DNA from 4 places in the Rhodobacter capsulatus SB 1003 genome. Region 1 is predicted to be linked to each of the others. Evidence: riboswitches for the same ligand, from Rfam matches in the RefSeq annotation. Region 1 holds a riboswitch; each other region holds the start of a gene.

Region 1 (5,006 bases):
GCGGGTTTGCACATCGCCGCGTTCGGGCTGCAGCGCGATCAGCGCGGCGCCGCGGCGCAGGGCGGCGAAGTGAAAGGCACCGTCGGCGCAGGCGGGGTCAGCCTCGGGCGGCCCCCAGGCCGCGGTCAGATCGGCGCGCAGCTTTTCAGGCAGGGTGTCCAGCGCGGTGAGATAATCCGAAAGCGGCCAGGTCAGACGCGCGGTCGTCAGTGTCTCAAGTGCGGCACCGGGGGCAATCGCATAGCCCTCGGTCGCAAGCTGGGCCAGCAAAGCCTCGGTCGAGGCGAGCGCATCCAGCCCCACCGCATGGGCCATCTGCCAGGACCGGCCGGGATAGGTGGACAGCACCACCGCCAGCTTGCGATCCGCCGCCGGGGTTTGCCGCAAGCGGTGCCAGCCGCAGATCCGGTCCAGCGCGGCCTCGACCCGCGCCGGATCGGGGCGATGGGCGAAGCGGGAAAATTCCAGATCGGGGTCGCGCGGCTCGGGCGCCTTGAAGGAGACGACACCGGCGAACAGACGGCCATCGACCTCGGGCAGCACGACATGCATGGCCAGATCGGCAGGCGAAAGGCCGCGGTCGGCCAAGGCCCAGTCGCGCTTGCGGGCGGTGGAGAGCGCGACCTGAAACACCGGCACATCATAGCGGTCAAAGGGCGTCGTGCCATCCGCGCCCTGCGCCGAAAAGGCGGTCGCGTTGACGACGAGCGCGGGGGCGCGGCCGTCCAGCCGGGCTTGCAGCGCATCGCCCAGCCCCTCGGATTTGAGCGAGGGCGCAAAGAGGCCGCAAGCCGCGAAACCGCGCGCGCGCAGGCCATGGATCAGCGCATCGATCGGCGCGGTATCGGCGGCGGTCAGATAAGAGCGGTAGAAGCTGACCAGCGCCAGGGGGCCGTCCCCCTCGGGCGCGGGGATCACGCCCGCGGCCGGGTCGTAAAACCCCCAGTCGGGCAGGCGCTTGTCGCCCGGCACCGGGGGGGCGTAAAGGCCGGAGGCCAGGGCCAGCTGCGCCAAGGCCGCCTGCGCCGCCACCGCGCCGCCCGCATCGCAAAGCTCCTTGAGCCGCCGCAGCGTCGAAACCGGCAGGGTCGAGAGCGCATCGAGCCGGTCATCGGCGCGGCCATCGGCGGGAAGGACGGCCAAGGCAATCCCCTTGCGGCGGCACAGATCCTGCACCGAGGCCAGACCATAGGGCCAGTAAGCCTCGCCGCCGATCAGCCGGATCAGGATCCCCTTCGCCCCCGACAGCGTGTTTTCAACGTAAGTATCGACCGAAATCGGATGTTTCAGCGCCACCAGATTGGCCAGCCGCAGCGAGGGCAGCCGCCCGCCCGCGCGTTTCCAGCCCGCCGCGAAAGCCCCCAGATCGCTGTCAGAGAGCGACAGCACCACAAGATCCGCCGGGCGCTGACCCAGATCGGTCGGCACCGCGGTTTCCTCGAGCCCGTGGCTTTCGCGGAAGACGACATGCATCAGGCGGCGACCCCACCCAGCAGCACGGCGCGGATCGCCGCCTCGTCGACATCGTGATGTTCCGCGATCACCACCAGCGCCGAGCGGCGGGCCTCCGTGCCCCAGGGCCGGTCATATTGATGCCGCACGCGTTCCCCCACGGCCTGCACCAAAAGCCGCATCGGCTTGCCCGCAACGGCGATGTGCCCCTTGACGCGCAGGATGTTCTGCTCGCGCGCCAGCCGTTCGATCGCGGCCACCAGCGCCGCCGGATCGGCGATTTCCGGGAGTTCGATCACCACCGTGTCGAAATCGTCATGCTCGTGATCGTCGTGATCGTCGTGATGGCTGGGCCGGGCAGCCAGATCATCCTCGGCGGCGGCGCCAAGGCCCAGGATCACCTTCGGATCGATCACGCCTTCGGTCAGCGGCAGGATCGGCAGCTTGCGCGGCAGTTCCGCCTCGATCAGCGCGCGGGCCGTGGCCAGACCCTCGGCCCCGGCCAGATCAGCTTTCGACAAAAGCACGATATCGGCGCAGGCGATCTGATCCTCGAAGACCTCGGAAAGGGGCGTTTCATGGTCGATGATGTCATCGGCCTGACGCTGGGCATCGACGGCGGCGACATCGGGGGCAAAGCGGCCCGCGGCGACGGCCTCGGCATCGGCCACAGCAATCACCCCGTCCACCGTGATCTTCGAGCGGATCGCGGGCCAGTCGAAGGCCTTCAGAAGCGGCTTCGGCAAAGCCAGCCCCGAGGTCTCGATCAGGATGTGATCGGGGCGGACGGGCCGGGCCATCAGCGCCTCGATCGTCGGGATGAATTCATCGGCGACGGTGCAGCAGATGCAGCCATTCGCCAGTTCGACGATGTTTTCATCGGGGCAGTTTTCATCGGCGCATTGGCGCAAGATCTCGCCATCGACGCCGACGGTGCCGAATTCATTGACCAGAACGGCGAGCTTGCGGCCCTCGGGATTGGCCATCAGATGGCGGATGAGCGTGGTCTTGCCCGCGCCCAGAAAGCCGGTGATCACGGTGACGGGGATTTTGGTCAGATCGGACATGGCTCACTCCTGAGACGGGACGATTTGCGGGGGGATACGGGCAAGGCATTGCTTGCGAAAGATTTCCGGGCGTTCGCGCCAGGGGATCAGGCCCTTCTCGGCGGCCTCGAACTGGGCGGCGCCGGTCAGGATCGTGTCGGCGTCGCGCGGATCGAGACGGCCATAGACATAGGACCATTTGCCCGGGCCCGAGAGCGCGACGGCGCAGCCCTGGGTGCAGGCGGAAAGGCATTCGACCGGCACCACCGTCACCCCCTCGGGCACGGGCAGCGCGGAAAGCGCATGGGCCAGAAGTTCGCCCGGACGGGGCCCGGCCTCCTCGGCCAGCGGCGCCGCGGCGGTGCCGCGACAGGTGGTGCAGACATGCAGCGTGGTGGCCATCGCCCCTCCTCTTGGGGTTGGGGGAACGGCCAGAGTGAGAGCGCAGCGCCCTGCCCCCGGTCGCGGAACACCCCGTCCGCCCGAAATCCATGCGCTGGCAGGTCTCCCGGCTTGCGGATGCGAGGGGGGGTCCCCTCACGGTCGCCCCGCCTTCCCGGCTGGTGCCAGTGGCCTCGGGGCGCCCTCTCCGGTCACGGTCGCGGGGGCGGCTGCGGTCGGGTTTCGCGGCAAAGCCGTCGCAATTCCCTTCACATTCCCTCTTCGCCTGTCATAGGACAGAAACCAGCGCCCGCCCTGAGTGGCCAAGACGCGATCTATTGTCAAGCGCGAGGACCGCCCCGATGACGCCCGAAAACGACAGCCCCGAGACCGGACCGGACGAACTGGCCCGGCATGCGGTGAAGATGGCGAAGAAGAAAGCCGCCCGCGACAAGATCATGGCGGGGAAATCGGGGGAAAAGGGGCTGATCATCGTTCATACCGGCTCGGGCAAGGGCAAAAGCTCGGCCGGGTTCGGGATGATTCTGCGCTGCATCGCGCATCAGATGCCCTGCGCGGTGGTGCAGTTCATCAAGGGCGCCTGGGACACCGGCGAGCGGCGGCTTCTGACCACGCATTTCGGCGATCTGTGCCAGTTCCATGCGATGGGCGAGGGCTTCACCTGGGAAACCCAGGACCGCGAGCGCGACATCGCGGCGGCCGTCGCGGGCTGGGAAAAGGCGAAGGAGCTGATCCGTGATCCCGAAATCCGGCTGGTGCTTCTGGACGAGATCAACATCGCGCTGCGCTATGGCTATCTCGATGTCGAGGAGGTGCTGGCGTTTTTGCGCGACGAGCGGCCCGAGAGGACGCATGTCGTGCTGACCGGCCGCAATGCCGCCGAAGCGCTGATCGAGGCGGCCGATCTAGTGACCGAGATGGGTCAGGTGAAGCACCCGTTCCGGGCAGGCATCAAGGGCCAGCCGGGGGTCGAGTTCTGATCTCAAAGGCCGGGCGCTGCCCCCGGACCCCCGGGATATTTGTGGCAAGATGAAACAGAGCGTTAGGGATTTGGTAACCATGATCGGGCAAGCTGGCAACACGGTACAGGGAGGGATCCCGATGACCGTGCAAGGTGAAAGCGGCGCGTCTTCCCCGCGCAAGCGGCCCAAGGCGCGTCGCCCACTTTCTTGCGACTGCGCTTTCATCTTGCCAATAAATATCCCCGCCGGAGGCTCCTGCAGGGTCCCCATGCGCGCCGGGAGGGTGTCATGACCGCCTTGATGATCCAGGGCGCGGGCTCGAATGTCGGCAAGTCGATGCTGGTCGCCGGTCTGTGCCGGGCGGCGCGGCGGCGGGGGCTGACGGTGGCGCCCTTCAAGCCGCAGAACATGTCGAACAATGCCGCCGTCACCGCAGATGGCGGCGAGATCGGCCGCGCGCAGGCGCTGCAGGCGCTGGCCTGCGGGCTGGAGCCCGTGACCGACATGAACCCGATCCTCTTGAAGCCCGAAAGTGACGTTGGTGCGCAGGTCGTGGTGCAGGGCAAGCGGCTCACCACCACCCGGGCGCGCGTTTATGCGACGCTGAAACCGCAGCTGATGGGGGCGGTTCTGGAAAGTTTCAACCGGCTCAAGGCGACCCATGATCTGGTGATCGTCGAGGGCGCGGGCAGCCCGGCCGAGGTCAATCTGCGCGCGGGCGACATTGCCAACATGGGCTTTGCGCGGGCGGCCGATGTGCCTGTGGTGCTGGTCGGCGACATCGACCGCGGCGGCGTCATCGCGCAGATCGTCGGCACGCAAGCGGTGCTTGACCCCGCTGATGCCGAGATGATTTCCGGCTTTCTGATCAACAAGTTCCGCGGCGATGTTACGCTTTTCGACGACGGCTACCGGCTGATCGGGGCCCGCACCGGCTGGCGCGGTTTCGGCACGCTGCCGTGGTTTCCGCTTGCCCACAAGCTGCCCGCCGAAGATGCGCTTGACATCGCCTCGGGCCCCGCGACCGGGGGAACGGTGATCGCCTGCCTGACGCTGTCGCGCATTGCCAATTTCGACGATCTCGACCCGCTTGCGGCCGAGCCCGGGGTGCGGATGGTGATGGTGCAGCCCGGCCAGCCGATCC
Region 2 (5,006 bases), 1.7 Mb from region 1:
AGAACCTCGACCATCAGCGTCCCGGGCAGGGCGGTCACCTCGCCCGCGGGCAGGGCGGCAAGCACCGCAAGCGGTGTGGTATCGGCCGCGCGGGCAATGTCTTCCAGCGCCGCATGGGGGGTGGCGGCCAGGGCTTCGGCAATCGTCTGGGGCATCTCTGTCTCCGTCAGTTTCGGGAAAGGTCGGGGTGGTGGGCAAGCCAGCCCAGAAGGCGGGTGGTCATCGGCACCTGCCAGAACCGTCCGGCGCGGCTCAGCCGGTAAAAGCGGTGCTCTGGCGCCCAAAGCCCGGCCGCCTGCCATTGCGCCAGCAGCGGCGCGAAATGATCGGTCAGGCTGAGGCCGGGGGCGGGGATCAGCGTTCTCAGCGCGGTTTCGGCACGGGCAAGATCGAGCATCCCGCGCTCCATCCCGGCCTTGATCGCCTGGGCGACGGGGGCGCTGGCCGCCTGCCGCATCATCCCCGCGACAAGCCCGGTGCCCGCGGCCGCCTGCCCGGAATAGCGCGCCAGATCGGGGGTCAGCCGAAAGCTCAGATCGCCCAGAAAGCCGCCCGCGCCCGCGCCGAAGGCAAGGCAATCCGCCCCGCTTTTGACCGCAAGATTATAGACCGAGCGTTCGCGCAGGCTGCCCTGCCAATGCGAAGTGGAGATCGGCCGCCAGCCCATTTCCTCGGCCGCGGCCTCGCCTGCGGCGAAGAAATGGCCCAGCCGGTCGGGGGCGGCCACCTGTTTCTTGCCCTTTTCGATCGCGGTCAGAAGCGGCGTTCCGGGGATCAGGTTCAGCGCGTAAAGGTCCAGCCCGTCGAGCCCCAGATCGGCGCAAAGCCGCACGTCGGCGGCGACATCCTCGGGGCTCTGACCGGGCAGGCCATAGATCAGATCGACGATCACCGCGCCCTGATCAAGCGTCACAAGCCCTTGCAGCGCCTGAAGGATTTCGGCACGACTGGCCTTGCGGCCCAGCGGGCGGCGGATCGCATCGGAGAAGCTTTGCACCCCAAGCGAGATCCGCGTCACCCCGGCGTCAAAGGCCGCCCGCGCCTTTTCAAGGCCGAAGGAATGGACCCGGCCTTCCAGCGTGATCTCGCAATCGGGCGCCAGCGGCAGATGGCTGCGCAGCGCGCGGACCAGCCGGGCGATGTCGGGGGCAGAAAGCGCCGTGGGCGTGCCGCCGCCCAGATAGACCGCCTGCAGCGGCGGCCCCTCCTGCGCGGGGTGCCGGGCAAAGCCCCTCAGCTGCGCGATCAGCGCATCGACATAGGAAGTGCCCAGATCGGGCCGCCAGGCGTTCTGGTAAAAGCCGCAAAACAGGCAGTGGTTTTCGCAAAACGGGATATGGACATAGGCGACGGCGCGGCGGCTGCGCGGGGTGGCCATCAGCCGGTCCCAGGTGGCGGCCAGCTGCGCCTCGGGCACCGGCGCCATCGGCCCGCCCGGATGCGCGCCGCCCTTGCGCGGGAAGGCGCAGGACAGCGGATCGGCGCCGATCGTGGCAAAGAAGCTCTCGACCGCAGGCGGGGCGGTCAGACGCGTCAGGGCCGCGGTCATGCCGGGCACCGGAAGGGGCGGGGGGAAAACGCGGGCATGTCGAACCTTTCACCTTGCGGCAATGACCTGGCGACATGCTGGGCAACACGACCCCAAGCCGGGGCCTGGGTGATAGAAAGGAATTCCGAGTAATTTTGTCAAGAGGCGGGCCGCCGCGCCGGGGCGATTGACAATCCCTTGCGGTTGTGGCCCTTGGGGGCGTCATCGGTCCCCCGCAGGCGGCGTCACGCACCAGGGGGGGAAAGAGGGAATACGGTGCGGTGTAGCCATCAGGCGCCAAATCCGTGGCTGCCCCCGCAACTGTGAGCGGCGAGCGATGCCGAAGATGCCACTGGGCCTGCCGGTCCGGGAAGGCCGGCAAAGCGAAGACCCGCAAGCCAGGAGACCTGCCTGTGATGCGCCCGGATCTGTCCGGGTGCCAGTCCGGACGCCGGGGTGTGCGTCTGGCCCGGGGCAGGCCGCGGTCTGCCGCGTGCCTCATCCCGTCCGTCCTTTCGGAATGCCGTGCCCGCACGGCCCAGAGAGGAACGACCCATGATCCTGCTGCGCGCCTTCGCCATCCCTCCGCCCCGGACCGTCCCGGTCGGGGCACCGTCTTGAGCTGACCGCCGCGCGCTGATCCTTGCCGATCCGGCCAGGGGGCCCCGCCTTCCTTGCGCTTTGCAGGGCAGGCGAATAATACGTAATTACATAACATACGGAGACCGCTCTTGCTTTCCCGCCTTTCCTTTGCCGCGCTGATCGCGGCCTTGCCCGCGCTGCCGGTTCTGGCCGATCCGGTGACGCTTGATATCGCCGCGCCCTTCGAGATCAAGGCGGCCGATCCGCTTCTGTCGGGGGACATCTTCCTCAAGCTCGACGTGATGGAAACGCTGGTGAACAGCGATGCGACCGGGGCGCTGTTGCCCGGGCTGTCGGATCGCTGGTCGGTGTCGGAGGACGGGCTGGTCTGGCGCTTTCACATCCGCCCCGGCGTGCGGTTCCATGACGGCAGCCCGCTGACCGCCGAGGCCGCCGCGCTGGCCCTGACCTGGTCGTGGAAAAAGGAAGGCATCCTGGCCAAGGCGCCGGTGGCCGCGATTGCCGCCGAAGCCGAGGAGGTGGTGATCACCCTCAAGACCCCGTTTGCCGCCCTGCCCGCCTTCCTTGCCGAATATCGCACCGGGATTCTGGCCCCTGCCGCCTATGCCGCGGATGGCACGGTGACGGCGCTGATCGGCACCGGGGCGTTCCGGGTGACCGTGCTGGAGCCGCCGCTGCGGCTGGAAGCCCTGCGGTTCGATGGCTATTGGGGCGGCCCCGCCAAGCTGGAGGCGATCCATTACGCAGGCGTCAGCCGGGCCGAGACCCGGGCCTTGATGGCGGAATCGGGCGATGCGGGACTGGTGGTGAACCTTGATCCCGCCTCGGTCACCCGGCTTGCCTCGGTCAAGACCGTCACCGTGCATTCCGTCTCGCTGCCGCGGGTGCTGTTGCTGAAACTGAATGCCGCCGCGCCCTTCTTTGACACGGTCGAAGAACGGCGGGCGCTGTCCTTGGCGATCGACCGGGCCGGGCTGGCGCAGGCGGTCCTGCGCTATCCGGCGGCGGCGACGCAGATGTTCCCGCCCGCGATGGCGGCCTGGCATGATCCGGCGCTGGCGCCGCTCGGTTACGACCCCGAAGCCGCCAAGGCCGCCTTTGCCGCGGCGGGCTGGCTGCCCGGGCCCGATGGCATCTTGCAACATGACGGCCAGCCCTTTGCGGTCGAGCTGCTGACCTATCCCGACCGGCCGGAACTGCCGCTGACGGCGGCGGTGCTGGAGCAGATGCTGCGCGAGGTCGGCATCGCGGTGACGATCAATGCCACCAACTCCTCGGAAATCCCGGCAAAACATGCGGCCGGAACGCTGCAGATGGCGCTCTTTGCCCGCAATTTCGCGCTGGTCCCCGATCCGGTCGGCACGCTGATGCAGGATTACGCCCCCACGGGCGATTGGGGGGCGATGGGCTGGGACAATCCCGCCTTCACCGCAGCGGTGCGCAAGATCGCGGCCGGGGGCGGCACGGCGGCCGAAAAAGCCGCGCTGTCCGCGACCTTGCAGGCCGAGCTGCCGGTCGTGCCGATCGCCTGGTATCAGCAGACGGCGGCGGTGTCGAACTCCGTCAAGGGGATCGTGATCGACCCCTATGAACGGACCTTCGGGCTGAAATCGGCGGAGATCGTGCAGTGACCTTCGCGCTTCGGACCCTTGCCTTCCGCCTGTTGCAGGCGGCGGGCGTCGCGCTGGTTGTCGGCGTGATGTCGTTTCTGATGATGCGGGCCATGCCCGGGGACATGGCCTTTCGCATCGCCGCGGCGCGGTATGGCTATGACCTTGCCTCGGCCGATCTGGCCGAGGCGGTGCGGACCGAGCTGAACCTGGGCGCCGGGCCGCTGGTGCTGTTCGCCCAGTGGATGGCCGATCTGGCGCGGCTGGATCTGGGCCGCTCGATGGTCTCGGGCCTGCCGGTCTGGCAGGAGATCGCGCATCAGCTGGGCGCCAGCCTGCAGCTGGCGGCGGTGGCGCTGGGGCTCTCGCTGCTGATCGGGCCGCCGCTGGGCATTTACGCCGGTCTGCGGGCCGGGGGGCGGTTTGACCGCGCGCTGCTGGTGGCGGCGGCGGCCTTTCGCGCGGTGCCGCAATTCCTGCTTGGCCTCGTGCTGATCGTGGTTCTTGCGGTGCAGCTGCAGCTGTTGCCCGCCGCGGGGCACGGGGACATCCGCCATCTGGTCCTGCCCGGGCTGACGCTGGCGCTGGGGCTGGCTGCGGCCTCGGCGCGGATTGCCCGCGATGCGATGGCGGCCTTTGCCGCAAGCCCCGCCCATGCCTTTGCCCGCACCAAGGGGCTGAGCGACGGACAGGTGCTGCTGCACCATGGGTTGCGGGCCATCGCCGCCCCGCTGCTGACCTATCTCGGCCTGCAATTCGTGCTGCTGGCCGAGGGCGTCGTGGTGGTCGAAACCATCTTCGGCTGGCCCGGCATCGGCCATGCGCTGATCCATGCGGTGTTTCACCGCGACGTGCCGATGGTGCAGGGAACGGCGCTGGTGATGGGGCTGTCCTTCGTCCTTCTCAACACGCTGATCGATCTGGCCCTGCGCCGCATCGACCCGCGGGAGGTCCGGGCATGAGGGCAAGACATCTCGGGCTTGGCCTGCTGGCCGTGCTGGTGGCTTTTGTGCTGATCGGGCCGCTGCTCGATCCGGTGGGGCCGTTCAAACAGGCGCTGCTGCGGGTGCTGGCCGGGCCGGATGCGCAGGCCTGGTTCGGCTATGATCATCTGGGCCGGTCGATGTTCGCGCGGCTGTCGCAGGCGCTGCGGCTGTCGCTGACGATCGCCTTTGCCGCCACCGCGACCGCCGCCGTTCTGGGCATCGCGCTTGGGGCGCTGGCCAGCTGGCGCGGCGGCTGGATCGACCGCGGCCTGTCGCTTC
Region 3 (5,006 bases), 1.3 Mb from region 1:
CCCGCGCCGCGAATTGCTCGAGCCGCGGCCGGAAGATGATGTCCGAGGGCCGCCGCGCCGCATGGACAAAGACGATATCGGGCATCTCGCCGCTGTCCCAGGCCCAGGTCGTCATCGACATCATCGGCGTGATCCCCGAGCCCGCCGAGATCAACAGATATTTCCGCGCCGGATGGCGGCGCAGGCTGAACTCGCCCGCGGGGCCGTGTGCCCGCAGCCGCATCCCCGGTTTCAGCTGCTCGATCAGCCAGCGCGAGCCCACCGACCCGGGCTGCGCCTTCACCGTCACCGAGAGCGACAAGGGCCGCGAGGGCGAGGAGGAGATCGTATAGGTCCGGCTGACCGGCTGACCCGGCACCGGCAGATCCAGCGTCAGGAACTGCCCGGGCAGGTAGTCGAACCACGCGCCCGAAGGCGCGCGGAAGGTGATCGTGGCGGTATCGGCGGTTTCGGGCACCACCATCGCGCATTCCAGCGGCTCGGCATCGCTCCATGGCGCGCTGGCCCAGTTGATCCGGTCCATCGCTCACTCCGCCGCCAGCGGCGGGGCCAGCCGCGCATCCAATGTGCCGCAATACCAGTCGACGAACTGGATCACGCCCTCTTCCTGCAGCGTCGAATAGGGGCCGGGCTCATAGGCGGGGGACAGAATCCCGGCCTGATTTTCCTCGACCACCTGCCGGTCCTCGTCATTCGTCGCCATCCAGACCTCGGTCAACTCGGTCAGGTCGTAATCCACCCCCTCGACCGCATCGCCGGGGACAAGCCAGGTCGTCGTCACCTCGGTCTCGGTGGCCGAGATCGGCAGCACCCGGAAGACGATCGCATGATCGGCCAGGAAATGGTTCCAGGTGTTCGGATAATGGAAGAAAAGCAGGCTTCCGGCATCGTTGAAGGGCATCTCGCCCAGCCGTTTGCCCCGCACCGCGGCCTTGGTGCTCATGGTGTAGCTTTCAGCGCCGTTCAGCAGCGGAATGCGGGCCAGCCGCCATTGCATCTGCGGATGATGCACGAAGCGCGAGGGCAGACCCGCCGCCTCGCAGCGCGTCCAATGCGCCAGAATATCGGGGCTCGCCGCCTCGGGGCCCTCCATCGCGGTCATGCGCGGATTGTCGGAATAGGTCCGGCAGAGCGAGGGATGCGAGCCGCCGCAGTGATAGCATTCGCGGTTGTTCTCGATCACCAGCTTCCAGTTGCCCTTCTCGACGATGGTCGAGACATGGGCAACGCGCGCCTGTTTCAGCCCGGCAGGCGCCAGATAGCGGCCCAGCGTGCCCGCCAGATCGGCGATCGCGGGCGGCACCTCGGCCAGACAGATGAAGACCATGCCGCCGATATCGACGCAATGGACCTTTTTCAGCCCATGCGCGGCGGGGTTGAAATCTTCCTGCATGTCCTTGGCCCAGAGCAGTTTTCCGTCCAGGTCATAGGTCCATTGGTGATAGGGGCAGACAAGCTTCGGGCTGTTGCCCGTGGTCTTGGCGCAAAGCCGCTGGCCGCGATGGCGGCAGACGTTGTGAAAGGCGCGGATCATCCCGTCGGCGCCGCGCACCAGGATCACCGGATAGGCGCCCACCTGCAACGTCGCGTAATCGCCGGGCTTGACGAGCTGGCAGGCGGGAATGGCAAACAGCCATTCGCGGTAAAAGACCTGCGTCAGATCGGTCTGAAAGATCCCCGGATCGCAATAAAAGGGTTGCGGCAGGGAATGGTCATTGCGCCGTGCGGCAAGCTGCGCACGGATGTCGGATGCGTCTGGCATCGGCACCTCACTTGCCCCTGCCTCCCCGCAAGGGCTGGTTGGATGGATGGGCCCGGGGGCCCGGCGGTCACAGGGCTGGTTTCCGGGCTTGCAATGCGTGCTTTCGCACCCGGGCGCAGCGCCTTCCCGAACCCCGGGGTCCAGTGGCCTTGCCGTCCCTCATTGCTGACCGTTGCGGGGGCAGCGCCGGTCTTGCACCGGCTTCCCAATTCTCCCGGCCTTGCGGACGGGCACCCTGAGGCCTTCAGACTGACAGATTGTCGCAGAGGGCGCGTGCCAAAAACGACGCGCCGTCTGCGCTTTCAGACAGGATCACGCGGCCACCGCAGCGGCGGCGGGCGCGGCCGACCCCAGCACCGGGGCCAGCCAGCGCTGCACCTCGGCCAAGGCCATGCCCTTGCGGGCGGCGTAATCGGCGGCCTGATCCTGCTCGATCCGGGCCAGACCGAAATAATAGGCCTCCGGATGGCCGATATAGAGCCCCGAGACCGAAGAGCCGGGCCACATCGCCATGCTGTCGGTCAGATGCACGCCGGTCGCGGCCTCGGCCCCAAGCAGCCGGAACAGCGTCAGCTTTTCCGTGTGGTCGGGCTGGGCCGGATAGCCGGGCGCCGGGCGGATGCCGCGATAGGGCTCGCCCACCAGCTGATCGGGGGCGAAGCTTTCTTCGGGCGCATAGCCCCAATAGTCGCGCCGCACCCGCTGATGCAGGGCCTCGGCCAGGGCTTCGGCAAAGCGGTCGGCCAGCGCCTTGACCAGGATCGCGGAATAATGGTCATTGGCAGCTTCGAACCGCGCGGCGATCTCGGCTTCCTCGGGGCCCGCGGTGACCACGAAGCCGCCCAGATAATCGGGCACCGTGCCCGCAGGCGCGACGAAATCGGCCAAAGCCACATTCGGGCGGCCTTCGCGCTTGCCGGTCTGCTGGCGCAGGGTGAAGAAAGTGGCGAGGTCTTCGGTCCGGCTCTCGTCGGTGTAAAGCCGGATATCGTCGCCCACCGCCTGCGCGGGCCAGAACCCCACCACGGCGCGCGGGGTGAACCAGCGTTCGGCAATGATCTGCGCCAGCATCGCCTGGGCATCGGCGAAAAGTGCCCGCGCCGCTTCGCCCTTTTCGGCGTCATCGAGAATCCGCGGATAGACCCCCTTCAATTCCCAGGCATGGAAGAAGGGCGTCCAGTCGATATACCGCGCCACTTCGGCCAGATCCCAGTCGTCGATCACGCGCGGGCCAAGGAATTGCGGCGCGGGCACGGCATAGCCCGACCAGTCGAGCCGCAGCGCATTGGCCCGGGCCGCGGCCAAAGGCAGCCGCACCTTGGCGGCCTCGTCGCGGGCATGACGGGCGGCGATCTGCGCATAGTCCGCGCGGATCTGCGCCGCGTAATCGACCTTCTGGTTCGGGCTCAAAAGCGCCCCCACCACCCCCACGGCCCGGCTGGCATCGAGCACATAAACCGCCTGCCCGCGGCTGTAGGCGGGGGCGATCTTCACCGCCGTATGCACTTTCGACGTGGTCGCCCCGCCGATCAGCAGCGGAATGTCAAAGCCCTCGCGCTCCATTTCCGCGGCCAGATGCACCATCTCGTCCAGGCTTGGCGTGATCAGCCCGGAAAGCCCGATCGCATCGACCTTTTCGGCCCGCGCCACTTCCAGGATCTTTTGCGGCGGCACCATCACGCCCAGGTCGACGATGTCGTAATTGTTGCAGGCCAGCACGACGCCGACGATGTTCTTGCCGATGTCATGCACATCGCCCTTGACCGTGGCCATCAGGATCTTGCCCGCGGTTTCGCGCCCCTCGCCGCCGCGCGCGGCCTTTTCGGCATCCATGTAGGGCAGCAGAACGGCGACGGCCTGTTTCATCACGCGCGCCGATTTCACCACCTGTGGCAGGAACATCTTGCCCGCGCCGAACAGATCACCGACGACATTCATCCCCGCCATCAGCGGCCCTTCGATCACATGCAGCGGGCGTTCGGCCAGAAGCCTTGCGGCTTCGGTATCGGCCTCGATGAATTCGGTGATGCCATTGACCAGCGCATGTTCGAGCCGCTTTTCCACCGGCCAGTCGCGCCAGGCCAGATCGCGGGTCTTTTCCTCGCGCGCGCCGCCGCGGAAGCGCTCGGCCACCTCCAGCATCCGCTCGGTCGCGGTGCCGCCCGATTTGGGCTGGCGGTTGAGCACCACATCCTCGCAGGCCTGGCGCAGCTCGGGGTCGATCTGGTCATAGACCACCAGCTGCCCGGCATTGACGATCCCCATATCCATCCCGGCGCGGATGGCGTGGTAAAGAAACACCGCATGCATCGCCGCGCGCACGGGTTCGTTGCCGCGAAAGCTGAAGGACAGGTTCGACACCCCGCCCGAGACATGGGCATGCGGCAGGTTGGCCCGGATCCAGCGAGCGGCCTCGATGAAATCAACGCCGTAATTGTCGTGTTCTTCGATGCCCGTGGCGACGGCAAAGACGTTCGGGTCAAAGATGATGTCTTCGGGCGGAAAGCCGATCTCCTCGACCAGAATGCGATAGGCGCGGGCGCAGATGCTGGTCTTTCGGGCGAAACTGTCGGCCTGCCCCTCTTCGTCAAAGGCCATCACGACGACCGCCGCGCCATAGGCCAGACACAGCGCCGCGTGATGGCGGAAGATCTCCTCGCCCTCCTTCAGGCTGATCGAATTGACGACGGGCTTGCCCTGCACGCATTTCAGCCCGGCCTCGATCACCTCCCATTTCGAGCTGTCGATCATCACCGGCACCCGGGCAATGTCGGGCTCGGCGGCCAAGAGGTTGAGGAAGGCGACCATCGCCGCCTGACTGTCGATCAGCCCCTCGTCCATGTTGATGTCAAGGATCTGCGCGCCGTTTTCCACCTGATCGCGGGCGACATCCAGCGCGGCGGCATAGTCGCGGGCGACGATCATCTTGCGGAACCGGGCCGAGCCGGTGACATTCGTGCGCTCGCCGATGTTCACGAAGGGAATGTCGGGCGTCAGGGTAAAGGGCTCAAGCCCCGAAAGGCGCAGATAACGGCTCATGGCAGGGCCCTCGGCGGGAAAGGTTTCACGGCTTCCGCGATGGCGCGGATGTGATCGGGGGTGGTGCCGCAGCAACCGCCCACGACATTGACCAGCCCTTCGCGGGCAAATTCGGCCACCTGCGCGGCGGTCCGGTCGGGGGTTTCGTCATATTGGCCAAAGGCATTGGGCAGCCCGGCATTGGGATAGGCGCAGATCGCGCAGG
Region 4 (5,006 bases), on a different replicon from region 1:
CATCAAGATGCACACCACCGCCGTCATCATCAGCGTGAACAAGAGTGCGAGCGTGGACATGCTGAACAGTTCGATCGGCAGGAAGGCGAGGAAAGCATGGGTGCTTTCCGCCCAACCCTGGGCCACGCTGGTCAGCATGAACGCGATCTTGAAGCCGATGCCCGTCAGCGTGACAACCCCGATGACAACCCCCACCAGCGCCGCAGCCGCCGTCACGGCAAGCGCGCCCTTGGCGCCCGAGATGAAGCTCTCGTAGATGCCCGCGGCGAACTCGCGGATGCCCTTGGCCAGCCCCGCCGCCATCACCCGCTGAATGGCATAGATCACGATACAGGCGGTGATCGCCCAGAAGGCGGCCAGAAACGGCGTGCGCCCCGACATCAGCATGTAAACCAGCAGGATCAGCGGCAGAATCGACAGCCAGCCCTCGCGCAGCACCCGCATCGCATTGGGCAATTCTTCCTTGCGCAGGCCGCGGATGCCCAGTCGCCGGGCCTCCAGATGCACCTGCACCAGCACCCCGAAAAAGTGCATGAAGGCGGGCACGATGGCCGCAATCAGGATGGTGCGCAGCGGGATGCCCAGATATTCGACCATCAGGAACGCCACCGCCCCCATCACCGGCGGGGTGATCTGACCGCCGGTGGAGGCGGCCGCCTCGACCGCCGCCGCGAAATGACGCCGGAAGCCGATCTTGATCATCGCGGGAATGGTCAGCGCGCCGGTGGTCACCGTATTGGCGATGGACGAGCCCGAGATCGAGCCCAGAAGCGCCGAGGACACGACCGACACTTTCGCCGGACCGCCGGAAAAGCGCCCGGTCAGCGCCGTCGCCAGGTCAATGAACAACTGACCCAGCCCGATACGCTGCGCCATCGCCCCGAACAGCACGAAATGGAACACATAGGTCGCGATGACACCCAGCGCGGTGCCGTAGACACCCTGCGACGACAGGTAAAGGTGGTTGACGATCCCCGACCAGTCCGCTCCGGGATGCACGAAGATCCCCGGCATCGACTGGCCGAAATAGGCATATCCGATGAACATCAGCGCGATGAGGGGCAAGGGCCAGCCCATCGACCGGCGCACGGCCTCAAGCAGGGTCACCAGAAGGATCGTCCCCATCGCCACGTCGATCTGCAGCGGATTGCCGATGCGGAAGGCAAGCTGATCATAGATCCACGGCACATAAAGCGCGCTGACCAGTGCCCCGATGCCGAAAAGCCAGTCCGTGACCGGCAGGCCAAGCACGGCAAAACCATGCGTCCTGTGGCGCCGAGAGGACAGCGCGGCAAAGCTGAGGAAGATCAGCAGCAGCGACACCCCCATGTGGATGCCGCGATGGGTGGTGGCGCGCGGAATGCCGAAACCGGAGGTATAGTAGTGATAGCAGGCCAGCGCGAAGAGGATCACCCCCGCCAGAGTGGCCACGGGCCGCGTGACGGTGCGAAAGCGCGCTTCGGGATCGAACTGTTCTTCGATCGCTGCAAGCTCCGCTGCGGTCATCGCGCGTTTGCCGTCACTCATCGGGGTATCCTCAAGGCTCGTGTAGATAAAGGAACGCGATCGGCGGTCGCGATCGCGTTCCCGGTCGGTTCAGAACAGGCCGATCACTTGATCGCGCCGACTTCCCTATAGAACTTTTCGGCGCCCGGATGGAACGGGATACCCGCGCCCTGCACCGCATTTTCCAGCGTGATGAACTTGCCCTTGGAATGTCCGTTGGCAAACAGCTTCTGGGTGGTCTCGTTGAACATCGCCTTGGTGATGCCGTAGACCAGCTCTTCGGAGAGATCGGCCGAGGTCACCAGCTGCGCGCCCACCGACAGGGTGGGCACTTCGGCGTCCTGGCCCTTGTAGGTGCCCGCCGGAACCACGTCATTGGCGAAGAACTTGTATTCGGCGCGCAGCGCATCGACCTCGGGGCCGGTGATCGGAACCATCACCACCTCATGCTGGCTGGACAGTTCGGCGATCGCACCGGCCGGATAACCGCCCACGAAGAAGAACGCGTCCATCGCCCCGTCGCGCATCCGGTCCGAGGCCTGATCGGGTTTCAGATATTCCGGCGTGATGTCGGCTTCGGTCAGGCCGAAGGCGCCCAGAATGATCTTGGCATCGACCAGCGTGCCCGATCCCGGCTCGTCAAGCGACACCCGCTTGCCCTTGAGATCGGCAACAGAGGTGATGCCCGACGCCTTGGTGGCGACAAGATGGATGCTTTCGGGGTAAAGGGTCGCGATCAGCCGCAGCTTTTCGACCGGCGGCTGACCTTCCCAGATGCCGGTTCCGGTCTGCGCCCAGAAGGCGACGTCGGACTGGCTGAAGCCTGCCTCAAGCGTGCCGCCGTTGATCGAATTCACGTTGCCGACCGACCCGTTCGAGGCCACGGCAGTGGCGATCAGCCCGGGCACGCCGCAAGACCCGCCATCCGCGCAGGCGCGCGATCCCGGCGGATTGGAAATCGCGTTCGCGATCAGGCCGCCGATCGGATAGTAGGTCCCGGCCGTGCCTCCGGTTCCGATCCTGAAAAACTGCAGGTCTTGCGCCACAACGCCCTGCGCCATCAGGCCGACCGCAAGCGCGGCTCCCGCAAGGGATTTGAAAGAAACGAATTTCATAGGTAGATCCTCCAGGACGTCGGTGGGGTAGATGCCGCTGCGAGCAAGCAGACCCTCCCGACCGTAAGGGATGATCCGCGTCAGGTCCAGCTTCGACGGCCAGGCAAGACTTTCCGGCAGGCCGTCGAGAGACGGCGGAGCGCGGCACCGCGGCGCGAGGGCGAGGCGGCCGGGCGTTCCGGACAGCTTGACCTTCCTGTCCCGAACTGGCAGCCTTCGTCCGTGCATGGTGCCATCGCAGATCCGATGGCAGGGAACAGGACAGCCATCCCGCCTGCGGCTTGCAGGAGGGCAAGAGCCAAATCCGACCGCCCCCGCGACTGTGAGCGGCGAGCCGACCCGAAAATCCACTGTGGCCCGGACTGACGCCGGACATGGGAAGGGCGGGAAGGCAGCGACCCGCAAGTCAGGAGACCGACCTTGCAGTCTGGCTCAGCCGTCGGGTGTGACGGATCGGAGGAATTATGGAGTCTGGCTTGTCATCGGCTGCCCGCAGCCGGGTTTCTGATTTTGCGGATGTCGCCAAACCCGCATCGGCCCCCTGTCCGGATCATCGCCGGGGACCGGGCGCGGCTGTTTCCGGCCGGATCGAACCGGCCCGCTCGCTTCCGGGAGAGGGCGAGACCACACGGATCACCCTGCCCGGGGTCGGCGCTGCAACGCGGATCGATCTGCTGCGGCTCGGGCCGGGGATCTCGGTCGCGCTGAGCCAATTCGCCCCCGGCCGGGGACGAGAGGATGTCATCCTTTGGCCCGCCGGTCGGTTGCTGATCGCCTTCAACCTCTTGGGGATCATGACGATCCGGGACGCCGCGGGGCGTGATCACGACATCTGCAACGGCGAGGGATGGGTGCTGCGCACCAACTCCGAAGCCCTGACGCGTGTGTTGCATCCCGGGCAGGGCTGTTCCAATCTGGTCATCGTGATCGAGGCCGAAGCGGTCACGGAACGGCTGTGCCGGGTGATCGCGCAGGAATTGCCCGACCCGGGGATGGTGCGCAGGTTTCGGCTGTCGCGTCCGGCGCGCGGGCTGCCGGAACGCTTTTTTGATGGCGCCGACACCCCGGCGGCGCTGCTGCGCAAGGAGGGAGATTGCCTCGCCCTCGTCGGCAATGTCTTCGAGGAACTGGCGCAGCAGGGCCGTGCGGGGGCCATGCCCGAGGCAATGCTGCTGGTGGCGCGCACAGAGGCGCTGCTGCGCGACCGGCTGGCCGAGACCTTCAGTCTTGACGATCTGGCGCAGGATCTGGGCCTGAGCCATGTCACGCTCAACCGCTGCTTCCGTCGCGAAACCGGCACGACCGTCTTCGAGCGCTTGCGAGAACTCCGGCTGGAGCGAGCGGCAGAACTGATCGGCCATCAAGGCCGCTCGTTGACAGAAATCGCTTATGACTGCGGCTTTTCCAGCCCCAGCCATCTGAGCACCGCCTTTCGCAAGCGCTTCGGCATGACCGCGCGCAGCTGGCGCCGCCATGGCAGCCAGCGCAACTGATGGTTTCGCCGAATGGAAGATTTATTTGCCCGGATGAAAGTCGGGGCGGCAGGCCCGTGTTAACCCGCAGGCGCCCATCCGCAGCGAGGACCGTGACATGTGCCCTGCCCCTCTTTTCTTGCCGCCACTGCCCGGCCCGCGCCATCGCGGGGTCCTGATTTCGGTTGCCGCCCTTGCGCTTGGCGCCACCCCTGTCGGCCTTTGCGCGCAGGAGGCGACCAACCTTGGCACCATCGAGATCTCACCCAGTCATTGGAGTGAGACCGCGCTGCGCTCCGCCAGCGATGCAACCGTGATTGACGGCGCGGATCTGGCCGAGCGCAACGCCCCGGATCTTGAGGCGGTGACGGCACGGGCGGGCAATGTTCTGTTTCAGCGCGCGAATTCCGGTGAGCGTCTGGTGGTTCGCGGCCTTTCCGCCTTTGACAACGCGTTGAGCGACCCGGTCGGTTACCAGGTGAATGGCGTCGCCCTGCCGCTCGGGACGCTGCAACTGCCGCATTTTTTCGCCGCCGAACAGGTGACACTGCTGAAAGGGCCGCAGGGAACGGCCTTCGGGCGCAATAGCGAAGCCGGTCTGCTGATCTACGACACGCTGCGCCCGGGCGATTTCACCGGGGTCAAGTTGGGCTTTGGCGTTTCCGGCTCGGATGCCGGGGCGCAGCCGCCGGGCTATACCGCCTCGGTGCTTTGGGGCGCGGCGAAGGAGGGGGCTCCGGCACTGCTGTTCGGCCTGGAGCGGTCGAAAACGGACGGGGTGATCTCGGACCCGCGCCCGGGCGGCGATGACGATGGCGGACGCGAAGGCCGAACCAGCCTCTTGGCGGGGGCGGCCTGGGCTTTCGAAAACGGTGGCACGCTGCGGGTCAGCTTCCTTGGCGAAGACGAGACC

The links. A riboswitch is a leader RNA that binds a small molecule or an ion and turns the genes downstream of it on or off. The one in region 1 is predicted to bind cobalamin.
Region 2: linked by a shared signal. The riboswitch ahead of RCAP_RS00795 (ABC transporter substrate-binding protein) and the one ahead of RCAP_RS10180 (DUF1636 family protein) in region 1 are both predicted to bind cobalamin.
Region 3: linked by a shared signal. The riboswitch ahead of RCAP_RS16555 (aromatic ring-hydroxylating oxygenase subunit alpha) and the one ahead of RCAP_RS10180 (DUF1636 family protein) in region 1 are both predicted to bind cobalamin.
Region 4: linked by a shared signal. The riboswitch ahead of RCAP_RS17780 (helix-turn-helix domain-containing protein) and the one ahead of RCAP_RS10180 (DUF1636 family protein) in region 1 are both predicted to bind cobalamin.

Annotation. Positions count from the first base shown of each region.
Region 1 covers NC_014034.1:2,205,789-2,210,794, forward strand. The annotation lists gene cobN (cobaltochelatase subunit CobN) at 1-1,473, opposite strand, end outside; gene cobW (cobalamin biosynthesis protein CobW) at 1,473-2,519, opposite strand; gene RCAP_RS10180 (DUF1636 family protein) at 2,523-2,900, opposite strand; cobalamin riboswitch at 2,980-3,202, opposite strand; gene cobO (cob(I)yrinic acid a,c-diamide adenosyltransferase) at 3,242-3,880, shown strand; gene RCAP_RS10190 (cobyric acid synthase) at 4,151-5,006, shown strand, end outside.
Region 2 covers NC_014034.1:170,777-175,782, forward strand. The annotation lists gene hutX (heme utilization cystosolic carrier protein HutX) at 1-155, opposite strand, end outside; gene hutW (heme anaerobic degradation radical SAM methyltransferase ChuW/HutW) at 167-1,549, opposite strand; cobalamin riboswitch at 1,738-1,957, shown strand; gene RCAP_RS00795 (ABC transporter substrate-binding protein) at 2,260-3,762, shown strand; gene RCAP_RS00800 (ABC transporter permease) at 3,759-4,703, shown strand; gene RCAP_RS00805 (ABC transporter permease) at 4,700-5,006, shown strand, end outside.
Region 3 covers NC_014034.1:3,542,866-3,547,871, forward strand. The annotation lists gene RCAP_RS16550 (hybrid-cluster NAD(P)-dependent oxidoreductase) at 1-523, opposite strand, end outside; gene RCAP_RS16555 (aromatic ring-hydroxylating oxygenase subunit alpha) at 527-1,762, opposite strand; cobalamin riboswitch at 1,819-2,015, opposite strand; gene metH (methionine synthase) at 2,075-4,801, opposite strand; gene RCAP_RS16565 (homocysteine S-methyltransferase family protein) at 4,798-5,006, opposite strand, start outside.
Region 4 covers NC_014035.1:44,645-49,650, reverse strand. The annotation lists gene RCAP_RS17790 (TRAP transporter permease) at 1-1,527, opposite strand, end outside; gene RCAP_RS17785 (TAXI family TRAP transporter solute-binding subunit) at 1,611-2,621, opposite strand; cobalamin riboswitch at 2,832-3,058, shown strand; gene RCAP_RS17780 (helix-turn-helix domain-containing protein) at 3,098-4,114, shown strand; gene RCAP_RS17775 (TonB-dependent receptor) at 4,212-5,006, shown strand, end outside.